DNA from 3 places in the Arthrobacter sp. NPDC058097 genome. Region 3 is predicted to be linked to each of the others. Evidence: riboswitches for the same ligand, from Rfam matches in the RefSeq annotation. Region 3 holds a riboswitch; each other region holds the start of a gene.
What was found. A riboswitch is a leader RNA that binds a small molecule or an ion and turns the genes downstream of it on or off. The one in region 3 is predicted to bind cyclic di-AMP.

Region 1 (4,914 bases), on a different contig from region 3:
TCCGCCGACGGCGGAAGCGCTCGCGGCGCTCGCCGGGGAGACGGACAACGACCTCGCAGACGAGATGGCCAATACTCCAGTGAAGGCGTCGGAGAACGAAGGGGTGGTCTGATGGACGGCATCAGCCTGCTGACCATCACCGTGCTGGCGGTGTTTGTCGGCTTCGAAGTGGTCTCCAAGGTGTCCAGCACGCTGCACACGCCCCTGATGTCCGGCGCGAACGCGATCCACGGGATCATCCTGGTGGGCGCCATCATCGTCGCCGGCCAGGCCACGCACCCCTGGGTCCTGGCGGTGGCGCTGCTCGCCGTCGTTCTTGCCACGGCGAACCTGGTGGGCGGCTTCGTCGTGACCGACCGCATGCTCGAGATGTTCCGCGGCCGCAAACCGGATCAACCGGCCAAAGCTGCCCCGAATGAAACCCAGAGTGAAACCAGGGAGAACAAGGAGGCCAAGCGGTGACCCTCCTCGACGCCAACGTCACCGCCCTGCTCTACCTCGCGGCGGCCGTCTTCTTCATCCTGGCGCTGAAGGGCCTGAACTCGCCGCGCACCGCCCGCCGCGGCAACCTCATCGGCGCGTTTGGTGCGCTGATCGCCGTCGTCACCGTCTTTTTCTCAACCCGGCTGGACAACGTCCCCCTGATCCTCGGCGCCATCGCCGTGGGCTCCGGTGTGGCCGCCCCCGTGGCCAGACGCGTCAAGATGACCCAGATGCCGCAGCTCGTTGCCCTGTTCAACGGGGTGGGCGGCGGCGCGGCCGCACTCGTTGCGCTGCTGGAACTGCCGCATGCGGAGGACGCCTGGGTGCGCGTCGCCGTCGTCTTCACCCTGCTGGTCGGGGCAGTCTCCTTCGCCGGCTCAGCCGTGACGTTCGCGAAGCTGCAGGAGCTCATGACCACCCGCCCCGTGGTGTTCCCCGGGCTGCCGGTGCTCATGGGGGCGGTGCTGCTCGCCGCCGTCGGTGCCGCGGCCGCCGTCGTGCTGGGCGGGTCGCTCGTGCTGGCGCTGCTGCTCCTGCTGCTGGGCCTGGTGGCCGGCGTGCTGCTCGTGTTGCCGGTGGGCGGCGCCGACGTGCCGATCGTCATCTCCCTCCTCAACGCGTTCACCGGCCTCGCAGTTGCCGCGTCCGGACTGGTGCTGGGGAACGTGCTCCTGGTGGTGGCCGGGACGCTGGTGGGCGCGTCGGGCACCATCCTCACCCGCGCGATGGCCGCGGCCATGGGCCGCAGTGTGGCCGGCATCCTGTTCGGCGCGTTCCGGGGAGGTTCGACGGCGGGATCCACCGCCGTCAGCGACCGTCCGGTCCGCTCGTCCAGCCCGGAGGACGTGGCGGTGCTGCTCGGCTACGCGCAGCGCGTGATCATCGTTCCCGGCTACGGGCTGGCCGTGGCGCAGGGACAGCACACCGCTGCCGAGCTGGCGCAGGCATTGGAAACCCGGGGAATCAGGGTGGACTTCGCCATCCATCCCGTGGCGGGCCGCATGCCCGGGCACATGAACGTGCTCCTCGCCGAGGCCAATGTGCCCTACGAATCACTCAAGGAAATGGGCGAGATCAACTCCGAATTCCGCACCGCCGACGTCGCGCTGGTGGTGGGCGCGAACGACGTGGTGAACCCCGCCGCGAAGACCACCGCCGGCTCGCCCATCTACGGGATGCCGATCCTCGAGGTGGCGGACGCGCGCCAGGTGGTCTTCCTCAAGCGCTCCATGCGGCCAGGGTTCGCCGGGATCGAGAACGACCTTATGTTCGAGCCGCAGACCACGCTGCTGTTTGGCGATGCCAAGGAATCCCTGACCAAGGTGCTGGGTGCGGTGAAGGCCCTGTAGGGTGTTGCTTTCTCTAACCTTCTTCCAGACGGCAGCCGTTACCGAAATGTGACTTTTGGTGCCGAGGTGCGATAACCTCGGCCGGTGCCCTGGTTCCGCTCAGGGCATTCCCGGGCAGAATGCCGAGCCCTGCCACTGACCGGGATCCGTTCGCAATGACAACTGGCAGGGACGGGGGAACCACGTTAGTACCGGCCTTGCGCATCAAGGCCTAGGGGTTAAGTCCAGACGCACCGCCCAGCAGCGGGCAGGACCGGGTGACTCCCACCCGAACCCGACAGCTAACCCCGCAGGCATGGGAGAGGCACATCACCATGTCACGTAAGTCCACGCCCGCGCGCCATCGCGCCACCCCGACGACGTCCATCGCCCTGCAGGGCCTGCAGTATTCGCTGAAGTCCAATGCCGCCTCGGTCGCCAAGCCGGCGGCCGCGGCCGCCGTCGCTTCCGGTCTCCTCTTCGGTGCCGGGGCACCTGCCCACGCAGGTGCTTACGCGCCAGAGACTCCGGCCGGCGCCGCCCAGTCCGCCACGGCCCCGGCCGGAGCTGCCGTGCAGTCAGTCGCCGGCCAGGCGCTCGCCGCACCGGCCCAGGCCGCACCGGCAGACGCCGGATCTGCTGTGGCCGGAGCATCGCACACCGTAGTGCCCGGTGATACCTTGGGCGCCATCGCGGCACGCCACGGCGTCAGTCTCGATGCGTTGCTCGCAGAGAACGGCCTGACCCTGGCCTCGGTCATTTACCCCGGCGACCAGATCCTCATTCCGGGACCCGGCGCTGCTGCAGCCCCCGCAGTACCTGCAGCGCCGGCAGCACCCGCAGTGCCCGAGGTTCCCGCGGCTCCGGCTGTTCCGGCAGCCCCGGCGGCCCCGGCGGCCCCCCAGCCCACCGGCATGGGAATCTACAACGCCTCCGCGTCAATTACCCCGGCAGCGGCAACCACCCCGGCAACCACCCCGGCAGCCAGCGGCGTGGGCGCGGCCATTGTGGCCTCGGCCCGGGCGCAGCTCGGTGCCACCCAGGACTGCACCGTCCTGGTGGAACAGGCCCTGCGGTCCGTCGGCAAGTCCGTCGGCGACCTCGCGCCCGCGCAGTTCTACCAGTACGGCACACCCGTTTCGTCCCCGCAGCCCGGGGACCTGATGATCAGCGGCGGACACGTCGGCGTGTACATCGGCGGTGGCCAGGCGATCAGCAGCGGCATGAACGGTGTCAACGAAACCATCGTGCACCCGGCCTCCTGGCTCACCGGCTCCACTTACGTGCGGGTCAACGCATAGACAGAGCGCAGACGCCTCACAGGCGGGGCGGTTCAAACAACAGCGGCGGGTGCATAGGCACCCGCCGCTGTTGCGTTTCAGTAGCTGCCGGCTGCCGGGTGCCGGCGCGCGCGAAACAAAAGTCACTGTCAAGCAACAATTGTTGACCGCTGGATACCATGTCGGGTTTACTGGCAGCCTGACCGGATGTGAGCTGGAGCACGTCACGGCTGAAGCATTTGCAAGCACCGCCGAGAGTGAGTTCCCGTGGACCTGATCACCACCGCCATGACCACCGCCGAGATTGAGGCAGCAGCGAAGAAGCTGATGACCGCCTTCGCGGCCACCGATACAGACGGGTACTTCGACTGCTTCGCGCCCGATGCGACCTTCATCTTCCATTCCGAACCGAACCGCCTCACCTCGCGCGGGGAATACCGCGACCTGTGGCAGAACTGGGTGGAGGACGGCTGGCGGGTTGCAGAATGCGCCAGCTCCAACGCGTACATTCAGATCGCCGGCGACAGCGCCGTGTTCAGCCACGATGTCGAAACCGTGATCGACGTTGCCGGCACCAAAGAAACCCTTCACGAGAGGGAGACCATCATTTTCACCAGGACGAAGACAGGCAGCGTGCTCGCCGTCCACGAGCATCTTTCTCCGGCGCCTGCCAGCCAGAAGGCGATCTCATGACCAACGATTCCAAAGCCCCTGCAGTGACCGAAGTCGAAAAGCACGGCATCGAACCGATTCCCGCTGCCGACAGGACGGCGAAACCGCTGGACCTCTTCCGGCTGGTGTTCGGTGGTGCAAACACGTTCGCCACGGTAGTCCTGGGATCCTTTCCCATTCTCTTTGGGCTGTCCTTCAAGGACGCACTGCTGGCCACTGTCCTGGGCGTCGTCGTCGGCGGCCTGATTCTGTGCCCGATGGCTGTTTTCGGCCCGACCAATGGGATGAACAATGCCGTCTCGTCCTCCGGGCACCTGGGCGTGCACGGCCGTGTCGTGGGGTCCTTCCTGTCACTCCTGACCGCGTTCGCTTTCTTCTCCATCTCCGTGTGGAGCTCAGGGGACGCGCTGGTAGGGGGCGCGAACCGCCTGGTCGGGCTGCCCCAAAACGCCGTGACGCTAAGCCTCGCCTACGGCGTCTTTGCTGTCCTGATCCTCACCGTGTGCATCTATGGGTTCCGTTTCATGCTCTGGGTCAACAAGATTGCGGTGGTCGCCGCATCCCTGCTCTTCCTGCTCGGCATCTTTGCATTCGCGGGTTCGTTCGATGCTTCCTACGCCGGGACGTTCGGGCAGGCGGCGGATGCTGCCACCAACGCGCTGTTCTGGCCGTCCTTCATAGGATCGGCGCTGATCGTCATGTCCAACCCGATCTCCTTCGGCGCCTTCCTGGGCGACTGGTCCCGATACATCCCGGCTGAGACGCCAAAGCGAAAAGTCATGGCTGCCGCCTTTCTCGCCCAGGTCGTCACTCTCGTGCCGTTTGGCTTCGGGCTGGTCACGGCCACCATCATTGCCACGGAGGCGCCGTCGTTCTTTGAAAACTCTGACTACGTGGGCGGCCTCCTGGCCGTTTCCCCGGCCTGGTACTTCCTGCCGGTATGCCTCATTGCCCTGGTAGGCGGAATGTCCACCGGCACCACCGCGCTCTACGGAACAGGCCTGGACTTCTCCAGCGTCTTTCCCCGGTTCTCCCGCGTGCAGGCCACGCTGTTCATCGGGTCCATCGCGATCGTCTTCATCTTTGTGGGCCGCTTCGCCTTCAACATTGTGCAGAGCATCTCCACCTTCGCGGTGCTCATCATCACCTGT
Region 2 (4,914 bases), on a different contig from region 3:
AGGCGTACACGTCAACGCCGGCCTCGGCCCTGGGGGCCGGGCAGGTGCCGGGCTCGGACTTGATGATGGAGGATTCGGCAAGGAACGGCGCCTTGTTCGTGGCCGCGGCAAACTTGGAGCCGAACTCGCCGAAGGACAGGTGCTGTGCCTTCTCTTCCACCAGACCGAAGCTGGCAACGTCCCAGAATGCGGTGGAACCGCCGACGCCGAGGACCACTTCGTAGCCTTCGGGGGCACGGAAGAAGGTGCTGAGGCCTTCGCGGACGGAACCTACGAGGTTCTTCACGGGGGCCTGGCGGTGCGAGGTGCCAAGGAGCGTCGTGGCTGCTGCGGAGAGTGCCTCGATCTGCTCGGGCCTGACCTTGGAGGGACCGGCGCCGAACCGTCCGTCCTTGGGCAGGAGGTTTGCGGGAATAGTGATGCTGGTGTCGCTCACAATGGCTCCAATTTTCGGCATGGAAAGTGCGGTTCGGCTGGGTCGGGGCGATGGCCAGCAGGCAACCATGACCGCCACGAAACCCTCCTTATTCTGCCCGAAGCGCGGATACCGCGGGAACACGCCCCCGTCATAGTCCAGTCATTGAGATGGTGCCCGTCACAGGCCGGCGAATTATCCGGACTAATTCAAAATAGGCTAAGCTGGCACTGGACGTACGGGCAGACAGCCGGTGCTGCGCCGCCGTCATACAGGACCGCCGCTGCAGCTTGCCGGATCCCGGTGCGACGGGCCCGCGGTACGGTGGGACGGACACAAATACTGTGCTCGAGGAGCTGAGCTGAATGACGGATCTGATCGACACCACGGAGATGTACCTTCGCACCATTCTGGAGCTGGAGGAAGAGAACATCGTGGCGCTTCGGGCACGCATCGCCGAACGCCTCCGCCACTCGGGCCCCACTGTCTCGCAGACCATCGGCCGGATGGAACGCGACGGCCTCGTCGTCGTCTCCGGTGACCGCCACCTGGAACTGACCGAAGTGGGCCGGAAGCGCGCCACCGAGGTGATGCGCAAGCACCGGCTCGCCGAGCGCCTCCTCGCCGACGTCATCGGCCTTGACTGGGCCTACGTCCACGACGAGGCCTGCCGGTGGGAACACGTCATGAGTGAGCGCGTGGAGCGCAGGATCTACGAAATGCTCGGCCACCCCACCGAATCTCCCTATGGCAACCCGATTCCCGGCCTGGCAGCACTCGGCGGGCAGCCTGCCCGTCCGTTCTCCGACGGCGTGGTGAACCTGCTCGACGCCATGACCGGCTACGGCCCCGAATCCAAGGTCACCGTCAGCCGCCTGGCAGAACCCATCCAGGTGGAGCCGGAGCTGCTGCTCCAGCTGGATGAAGGCGGGATCCGGCCCGGCGCCGCCGTCTCGCTCGAACGCGTGGGGGAGTACATCTCTGTCCGCGTACCCGGGTTCGAGGGCGCCCTTGAGCTGCCGCCGGAAGTTGCTGCGCACGTCTTCGTGAGCCTGGACTAGTTCCCCTGGGGCGCCTCCCTGCTGTCCCTTGCCGGGGGTCCCTTGACGCGGGCGGTAGGCGACTGAGTGGCGAAGCGGGGCGGAAGCCACAGCCTGTCTGACATCTGCAGGCAGGATGACCTACCACTTTTGCACAATGAATATAACGGAATTATTACCGTGCTCTTTAATCGCCTATAGTTAAACGGCAACGCCGATACAAAAGCGTTACCTGATCTGGAGCCGAACCCTGCCAGCAGATCAGCAGCACGAGTCACCCACTGGCAGGGGCGGGGGAACCACAACCGGCTGTTTCGAACAGCCTTGGGGTGAAGTCCGCAGCAGCAAGTCTTTTCCGCCTAAGGAATCCTCCCGGGATACCCCTGTGCCGGAACGGCTTGTTATGGCGGACCGGGTCTGAACTCTCTGACCCGAATCCGACAGCTAACTTCGCAGGCTATCCAGAGAGGAAACAGTACTTGTCCATGCAGAATGCCCGGGGCCGCCGCCGCGCGACTGGTCCCGCTCCGGAGCCGCGCCTTGCGGAGGCCGCCGCCGCGGACCGTCCCCGGGACGCCCAGCGCGAAGCGCGCCGCCGCCGGAGGGGTCCGTTCCGGCAGGTTACGGATTTCGCCTCGGCCAGTGGCGTCGGGCAGAAAGCCGGCGTTGCCCTTGCGGCTACCGGCCTCCTGCTGACTGTTACTGTCCCCGCCACCAGTCCTGTCCTCGCTGCCGGCGAGCAGCAGGGAGCGGCGTCTGCTTCCGCTGCCTCACCGGCCCAGCCGAAGGTTTCGGCGGAGGCGGCAGCAAAGATCGACTTCAGCCGCACGTCCGTCTCCACCACCGGTGACCCGGACGGAAAGCTAAAGCAGCTCCTGAGTGCCCAGTCGGCCGGCAGCATCAGCCGTGCGGCCTCGGCGGGCACCCTGGGCGGGCCGCTGACCACGCTGGTCAAGTCCTCGCCGTTCGGTTACCGGGTCAGCCCGATCACCGGCGGCGCCGGCGAGTTCCACCGCGGCCAGGACTTCGCTGCACAGTGCGGCACCGAGGTGCTTGCCGCGGCCAGCGGCAAGGTCACCTTCTCGGGCTGGCACCCGTACGGCGGAGGCAACCGCGTGGTGATCGATCACGGCAATGGCCTGGAGACCACGTACAACCACCTGTCGTCCTCCAGCGTCCAGGTTGGCCAGAAGGTCACCCGGGGCGAAGTTATCGCCCTCAGCGGGACCACAGGCGCCTCCACCGGCTGCCACCTCCACTTCGAGGTGATGGTCAACGGGGACGTCGTTGATCCCACCGGCTGGCTCTGAGCCAAGTCGAGTGAGCACTCTCATTCCTGTGACACGCCGTGACCTGAATGTGACATTGGCTCCGAACTGCTGTACCGTCTAAACCGCGTCAACTTTTCCGAAGTTGACGCTCTTGAGTGGATTGCCTAACTCTGCCACCGCTCAAGGTCCGTTCGCATTACATCGTCTGGCAGGGGCGGGGGAACCAATTTTGGTCTTCGCAAGAAGACCTTGGGGTTAAGTCGCAAAGCTTCCCAGGAAGCGGAGCGGCCGGGTGACTCCCATCCGAATCCGACAGCTCACCTCGCAGGCATTGGGAGAGGCTACCTTCGTGTCTTCACGCCACAATGCCGCGCGCCACCGCGCGCAAACGGTTCGTATGAACCCGTTGGACTCCGTGTCCAAGGCGGTTAGCGCCAATGCCGGCACAGTAGGTCGCCAGGCAGCTGTTATCGCAGCTGCTTCAGGACTCATCCTGAGCGTTGGCATGCCTGCCAACGCGGCCGACGCCAACATTGGTGTTTCCGCCTCCTCGGAGACCGGATCACAGGCCGCGCAGCTTGCTGTGACCGCCGCACCCACCGCCACTGTCTCCTTCGAGCGTCCTGCCGTCACAACAGTGGCAGCCCCGGTCGCCGAAACCATCGCTCCGCAGTCGAACGATGAGAGCCAGACGGCCACCGCAGGCCAGGCCAGCGACGAGAGCGCCGGTGCGGCCCAGGCCGTCACCGCCAAGTCCACCGATGGTGCGGCCTCCGCCGCAGCTTCCGGACTGGCAGCAATCGCGTACACCGGCATCGGCAGCCCCTACGTCTGGGGCGGCACCACCCCCAGTGGCTGGGACTGCTCCGGCTTCACCCAGTGGGTTTACGCACAGGCAGGCATCAGCATTCCCCGCGTCAACGCGTGGAACGCCATGAAGCCCACCTCCACGCCTGCTCCCGGTGACCTGGTCATGCAGAACGGCGGCGCCCACGTGGGCATCTACGTCGGCAACGGCATGATGATCAGCGCGCTGAACCCTTCGCAGGGCACTCTCCTGCACGCGGTGTCCGCTACGGGCACGTCCGCTTTTTACACCCTTCGCTAAGAATCCGATTCGAGGCGGGCCGGCTTACCCCCAAGATGCCGGCGCGTCGATAACCCACGTCCTGCTACCGCGGTCCGTGGAACACGAAAGAGAGAAATTTTAATGACTACACGTGCGACCATTGCACGGCACCGCGCCGAGGTCACCAAGACCAGCTCGCTGGCTGTCATTGCCAAGGCCGTCGGCGACAACGCCGGTGGCATGGGCCGCCAGGCCGCAGTTATCGCTGCTGCTTCCGGTCTTGTCCTGACCAGCGGCATCGCCGCCAACGCTGCTGAGACCAACGTTCAGCGCGAATCCGCTCCGGCTTCCACGCTGGAAGTCCAGTCCGCTGCGGCGCCGGCCACCATCTCGGCCGCTTCCAGCATCGCCATCTCCTATGAGAAGCCTGCTGTCTCCACCACCCCGGCTCCCGTCGTCGAGGCCCCGAAGCCTGTTGTCAAGGTCCAGGAAGCCGCTCCCGCCGAAGAGGCTGCTCCGGTTGCTGAAGCCGCGCCGGCTGTCCAGGCTACCGCCGCCGTCCAGACCGCTGCCCCGGCAGCGCCGAAGACCACTGCCGCCAGCGGCAAGGGTGCTGCCATCGCCGCTGCTGCCTACGCGCAGCTGGGCGTCTCCCAGGACTGCACCGCGCTGGCCACCAACGCACTCGCCGCCGTGGGCATCCACTACCACGGCTGGCCGGCAGGCTACCTGTCCCTCGGCCGCACCGTGAGCGCTGCTGAAGCTCAGCCGGGCGACCTCGCCTACTACCAGAACGGCGGCATGGGCCTGGCCCACATCGCTGTGTACGTCGGTAACGGCCAGGCCGTCCACGGCGGCTGGAACGGCGGAACCACCGCGCTGTTCAGCGTGAACGTCGGCTCCGGCCCCGTCTTCATCCGCGTCGGCGGCTAAGACACCCCAAGCGTTACGGAAGGACCCCCGCCAGCTGGCGGGGGTCCTTTTTTGCTTGCGCCCGCATGAATTTCTGGTGACACGCCATGACGATGCTTGTGTTCGATTCGCTCATCTGCCTAGTGAGTGTTTACTCTTATGGTGTCGATCCATAGCCCGGACATGCAGAGGGCAGTCGGCCCTCGC
Region 3 (4,914 bases):
GGAGGCCGGCGACCACCGGCAGCAGCACGGTCTTGACGATGTCCAGCACCATGCCGCCCGCGTCGATGGTCAGGAAGGAACCCGCCAGGAACAGCACCAGGACGGGCGTGACCACCGGGGCGATCAGGGTGGATACGCTGGCAACCGCCACGGACAGGGCCACATCGCCCTTGGCCAGGAACGCCATCACGTTGGAGGCCGTGCCGGAAGGCGCGCAGCCGACGAGGATCAGGCCGACGGCGAGTGCGGGCTCCAGGTGGAGGAGGGTGGCGATCGCCCAGCCGGCGCCGGGCATGATCACGTAGTGGGCCACGATGCCCAGCACCACGGCCCAGGGCCTGCGGGCAACGGCCGTGAAGTCCGGCGGGGTCAGCGTCAGGCCCATGCAGAACATGATGATTCCCAGGAGGTACGGGACCGCCGGGCCGAGGGGTTTGAAGGCGCCGGGAAGCAGGAACCCGGCAATGCCGGCTGCGAGCACCAGGAGGGGGAAGACGGTCACCGCGACGCGCGCAATCCTGGCTTCCGCGGCGAGGGCCGGGTTCAGGGGTGCGGCGCCGGCCTCCGTGGCCGGAGGAGCGGGTACGGGGTCTTTTGTTGCCTCAAGCATTCAATAATGCTGGCACCTGAGTGCCGCGGCGCCCAATCCATGACTGATGTCAGACAAATGTGTCGTTCCGGAAATTTCTCCGTGGTACGGCGGGACCCTGATCGTCCTCGGTGCGATACTGGATTGCACTGGATCGGCATTCAAGGGGACGGAATGATCCTAGACACGGCAACACTGCGGGTTGCCTTCGCGGCGATGGCCCTGGTCCTGGCGCTGCTGTTCTACTTTTCAACGTTCCGCAGCACCCGCTCGCCCTACAGCGCCTGGTGGTGCGCCGCCCTGCTGCTGTTCCTCTCCGGCTCGGCATCCTTCCTGCTCAACGGCACGCCGCAACAGGTCTGGGCCAACCCGCTGGGCAACTTCCTGCTCGTGTCCGGCGCGGCAAGTGTCTGGGCGGGGGCTCGTTCCCTCCGGAACCTGAAGTACAACCTGTGGCTGTCCGTGGCGCTGCCCGTCACCGCCGGCGCCGCAGCCGGTGTCGACAGCCCGGGATCCAACACGTGGGCCGGCGGTGCAGTTTTCCTGGCGTCCATGGCCGTGCTTATCGGGCTGGCTTCGCACGAATTGTGGCGGCTTGAACCCGGCTACTCCCGGGTGCGGATCCCCATGGCCATCGCGGCCGGGGGGGTGGCCTTCTTCTACTCGTGCCGCCTGGTGGTGTTCCTGATCCAGGGGCCAAACGGTGCCGTTTTCACAACCTACTTCGGGTCCGCGGTGACCACCATGGTCACCATGGTGCTGCTGGTGGTGGTTTCCTTCAGCATGGCGGGGCTGAGCACCGAGCAGCAGACCCGGGCGCTGCGGACGGTCGCCACCCAGGACGGGCTCACGGGCCTGCTTAACCGCGGCGCCTTCCTGGAGGCGGCGGCCGGAGAGCTGGAACGCAGCAGGACCGCCAACAGCGGCGGCTCGCTGATCCTCGCCGACCTGGACCACTTCAAGTCGGTCAATGACACTTTCGGCCACGCGGCCGGAGACCTGGCGCTGCAGGCGTTTGCCGAGGCGTGCAGCGCATCGGTCCGGTCCACGGATGTCGCGGGGCGCTACGGAGGCGAGGAGTTCATCCTCCTGCTTCCCGGGGCCGGCCCCAAGAGCGCCGAAATTATCGCGGGTGAAATCAGCAGGAGGCTGGCGGAGCAGCACATTCCGGAGCTGTTGCGGATGCCGACCGTCAGCTACGGCATTTCCACCTACAATGCGGGGACGGCCGACCTCGACGAGGTGATCGCGGCCGCTGACGTTGCCTTGTATGAAGCCAAATCGCAGGGGCGGAACCGCACAGTGAGGGGCTGAAATGGAGCCGGCGCCCGCTTAGAGCAGGCGCCCTGTCCTTAAACGCAGGCACCGGATCCGGAATGCATGGGGGACAATCCGGACCCGGTGATCCTGACTCGCAGCCGGAGACTACGGTCTTTCATCAGGCATAGCCAGTGTGTTCCGCCATCCTTGTAGAAAGGTGGGAGCACCTTGGGGGGTGGCCGTGTTCCGCCGCCCCCAAGGCAGCGGAACACGGCGGTTTTTCAGTTCTTCCAGCCGCGCGTCTGCTAGGCCGCGCGCACGAACGTGACGGGGCCCGTGGCGGTGAGCCAGGACAGCGGGTGGGCCATGGTGGCGTTGATGCCGTTCATGCCGCCGCTGATGACCTTGCCGCCGCCGGCGTAGATGGCTACGTGGCCGGACTGGACCACCATGTCGCCGGGCTGCGGGGTGGAGACCACCTTGCCGTGGGCCAGGAACTGCATCGGCGCGAGGTCACCCACACGGATGCCGGCGGCGCCGAGGGCCTTCTCCACCATGGCGGTGCAGTCCTGCGTGATGCCGATCTGGGAGTAGGCCGAGGCCAGCATGGCCGCGTTGACGCCTGCGGCAGCCTTGACGGCAGCCTTGACGGGTGCCTTCGGGGCGGGGGCCGCGGCCTTGACGGTGATCTTCGGTGCGGGCGCGGCCGGCGCGGGAGCCACAGCCTTAACGGCGACCTTCGGTGCGGGAGCGGCAGCGACGGGGGCCGCGGCCTTCTCGACTGCCGGCTTTGCTGCCGGCGTTGCAGCGGCGGGTACTGCCACCGCTGGAGCGGGTGCGGACTGAACCGCGGGGCGCTCAAAGTTGATCTTGACGCTGGAGGCGGCGTTCAGGGGAGCCTGGACCTGGCCGGCCGTCGCGAAGACGCCGGAGGGAGCTTGGGCCTGCTGGGCCGGAGTGTTGGCGGCGTTGGCCGCGACGGTGCCGGTGAAAGCCAGGCCGGATGCTGCAAGGATGGCCGCAGCACGGCGGCCAGAAATAAAGCGGAACGACATGAAGAAGCCTCTCCCGATGCCTGCGAGGTGAGCTGTCGGATTCGGATGGGAGGCACCCGGCCGCGGTCCTGAGCGTGGTCAGGAGCTGTGCGGCTTCACCCCAAGGCCTGCTTCAAGCAGGCCGAAAAGTGGTTTCCCCGTCTCTGCCGGACATGGGTCTACGGTTGGTTCCTCGGGCTGCGGCAGAGTTAGGCAATCAGCGCGGGAGTGCCTCATCGGTGAAAAAGGCACGTTTTCCACCGTACGGGAGGCTTCGTCCAATGTCACATTCAGGTAACGGGACCGTGTCGTTCACGACATGTTCGCCCGCGTCATGTATGGGTTCGGGGTTTGATTTGTGTGGTGAACCTCACTCTGCGGCGTTGAGTTTGCCGGCGAGCCGTTCCCGCATCTGGATGCTGGCGGAGTTAAGGCCGACCAGTTCCACCTCGCGGCCGTGCCTGCGGTATTTCTCCGTGACAGAGTCCAGCGCGGCGATGGTGGAGGCATCCCACAGGTGGGAGGCGTGCAGGTCGATTACCACGCTGTCGATGTCCGGCTCGGAGTCGCGGGCGTAGTCGAACTGCGTGTACAGGTCGTTTGAGGAGGCGAAGAACAGCTCGCCGTCCACCGTGTAGGTGGCCACCGTCCGGCCGTTGAGCTCCACTTCCGTCCGCTCCACGGTGGCGAAATGGGCCACTCGGCGGGCGAACATCGCCATCGCTGCCAGCACCCCGACGCCGACGCCGATCGCCAGGTTGTGCGTGAGCACCACGGTGCCCACCGTGATCAGCATGACGGCGGTCTCCGACTTGGGCATCCGCTTCAACGTTGCCGGTGCAACGGAATGCCAGTCGAAGGTGATGGCCGAGACGAAGATCATCACCGCCACCAGCGCCGCCATGGGGATGAGGCCCACGATGTCGCCCAGGGTGACCACCAGCACCAGCAGGAAGGCGCCCGCGAGGAACGTGGATACCCGGCTCCGGGCGCCGGAGCCCTTGACGTTGATCATGGTCTGCCCGATCACGGCGCAGCCGCCCATGCCGCCCAGGAACCCGGTGACTATGTTGGCCACGCCCTGGCCCCAGGATTCGCGGGTCTTGTTGGAGCGGGTATCGGTGATGTCGTCCACGAGCTTGGCCGTCATCAGTGATTCCAGCAGCCCCACGAGCGCCATGGACAGCGAGAACGGGGCGATGGTCTGGAAGGTTTCCCACGTCAGGGGCACATTCGGGATGAACAGCGTGGGGAGGCTTGCCGGCAGCTGACCCTTGTCCTGGACGGTGGGGACATCGATCCCGGACACGACGGCGAGCACGGTCAGCAGGATGATGGCCACCAAAGGTGACGGCACCGCCGTCGTAATCCGGCGGAAGCCGACGACGATGAGCAGGCCGGCTGCGACCAGCGGATATACGGGCCAGGAAACCCCGATCAGTTCCGGCAGCTGTGCCATGAACACGAGGATGGCCAGCGCGTTCACGAAGCCCACCATCACTGAGCGCGGGATGAAGCGCATGAGCCGGGTGACGCCCAGGACGGCGAGCAGGATCTGGAACACCCCGGCGAGGATCACCGCGGCAATCAGGTGGTCCAGGCCGTGGCTGCGCATCAGCGGCGCGATCACCAGGGCGACGGCGCCCGTTGCGGCCGAGATCATGGCGGGCCGGCCGCCCACGAAGGAGATGGTGACGGCCATGGTGAAGGAGGCGAACAGCCCGATCCGGGGATCCACTCCGGCGATCACGGAGAAGGCGATGGCTTCCGGAATGAGGGCAAGGGCCACCACCAGTCCGGCGAGGGCCTCGGTCTTGAGGCGCCGCGGGGAACGGAGCGTGGCCCGGACGGACTGGAGCTGTTCGGGCTTCATGGAACTCTATTTCTTGGTCTGGCGGTAGCGCTCGATCTGCTTCAGCCGCCGCAGGAGGCTGTCGCGCCGCGGGTGGGGAACGGCATCGGGCGCCTCGGCGGTGAGGTCGATGTGTTTGGTGCCGTACTGCCAGAGCAGGAGGTCATCCAGGAGGCGGT

Region 1: it holds a riboswitch for cyclic di-AMP, as region 3 does, so the genes downstream of both, ACFVTE_RS17740 (LysM peptidoglycan-binding domain-containing protein) here and ACFVTE_RS03670 (NlpC/P60 family protein) in region 3, are expected to answer to the same signal.
Region 2: it holds a riboswitch for cyclic di-AMP, as region 3 does, so the genes downstream of both, ACFVTE_RS15775 (M23 family metallopeptidase) here and ACFVTE_RS03670 (NlpC/P60 family protein) in region 3, are expected to answer to the same signal.

Annotation. Positions count from the first base shown of each region.
Region 1 covers NZ_JBHVSZ010000010.1:137,372-142,285, forward strand. Annotated here, with positions in the region: gene ACFVTE_RS17725 (Re/Si-specific NAD(P)(+) transhydrogenase subunit alpha) at 1-112, shown strand, start outside; gene ACFVTE_RS17730 (NAD(P) transhydrogenase subunit alpha) at 112-462, shown strand; gene ACFVTE_RS17735 (NAD(P)(+) transhydrogenase (Re/Si-specific) subunit beta) at 459-1,832, shown strand; cyclic di-AMP (ydaO/yuaA leader) riboswitch at 1,943-2,143, shown strand; gene ACFVTE_RS17740 (LysM peptidoglycan-binding domain-containing protein) at 2,147-3,112, shown strand; gene ACFVTE_RS17745 (YybH family protein) at 3,359-3,784, shown strand; gene ACFVTE_RS17750 (purine-cytosine permease family protein) at 3,781-4,914, shown strand, end outside.
Region 2 covers NZ_JBHVSZ010000008.1:279,234-284,147, reverse strand. Annotated here, with positions in the region: gene serC (phosphoserine transaminase) at 1-436, opposite strand, end outside; gene ACFVTE_RS15780 (metal-dependent transcriptional regulator) at 781-1,476, shown strand; cyclic di-AMP (ydaO/yuaA leader) riboswitch at 1,687-1,929, shown strand; gene ACFVTE_RS15775 (M23 family metallopeptidase) at 1,941-2,765, shown strand; cyclic di-AMP (ydaO/yuaA leader) riboswitch at 2,878-3,071, shown strand; gene ACFVTE_RS15770 (C40 family peptidase) at 3,124-3,834, shown strand; gene ACFVTE_RS15765 (NlpC/P60 family protein) at 3,937-4,728, shown strand.
Region 3 covers NZ_JBHVSZ010000001.1:775,203-780,116, reverse strand. Annotated here, with positions in the region: gene ACFVTE_RS03680 (bile acid:sodium symporter family protein) at 1-610, opposite strand, end outside; gene ACFVTE_RS03675 (GGDEF domain-containing protein) at 764-1,903, shown strand; gene ACFVTE_RS03670 (NlpC/P60 family protein) at 2,155-2,904, opposite strand; cyclic di-AMP (ydaO/yuaA leader) riboswitch at 2,908-3,109, opposite strand; gene ACFVTE_RS03665 (SulP family inorganic anion transporter) at 3,254-4,756, opposite strand; gene ACFVTE_RS03660 (GTP pyrophosphokinase family protein) at 4,763-4,914, opposite strand, start outside.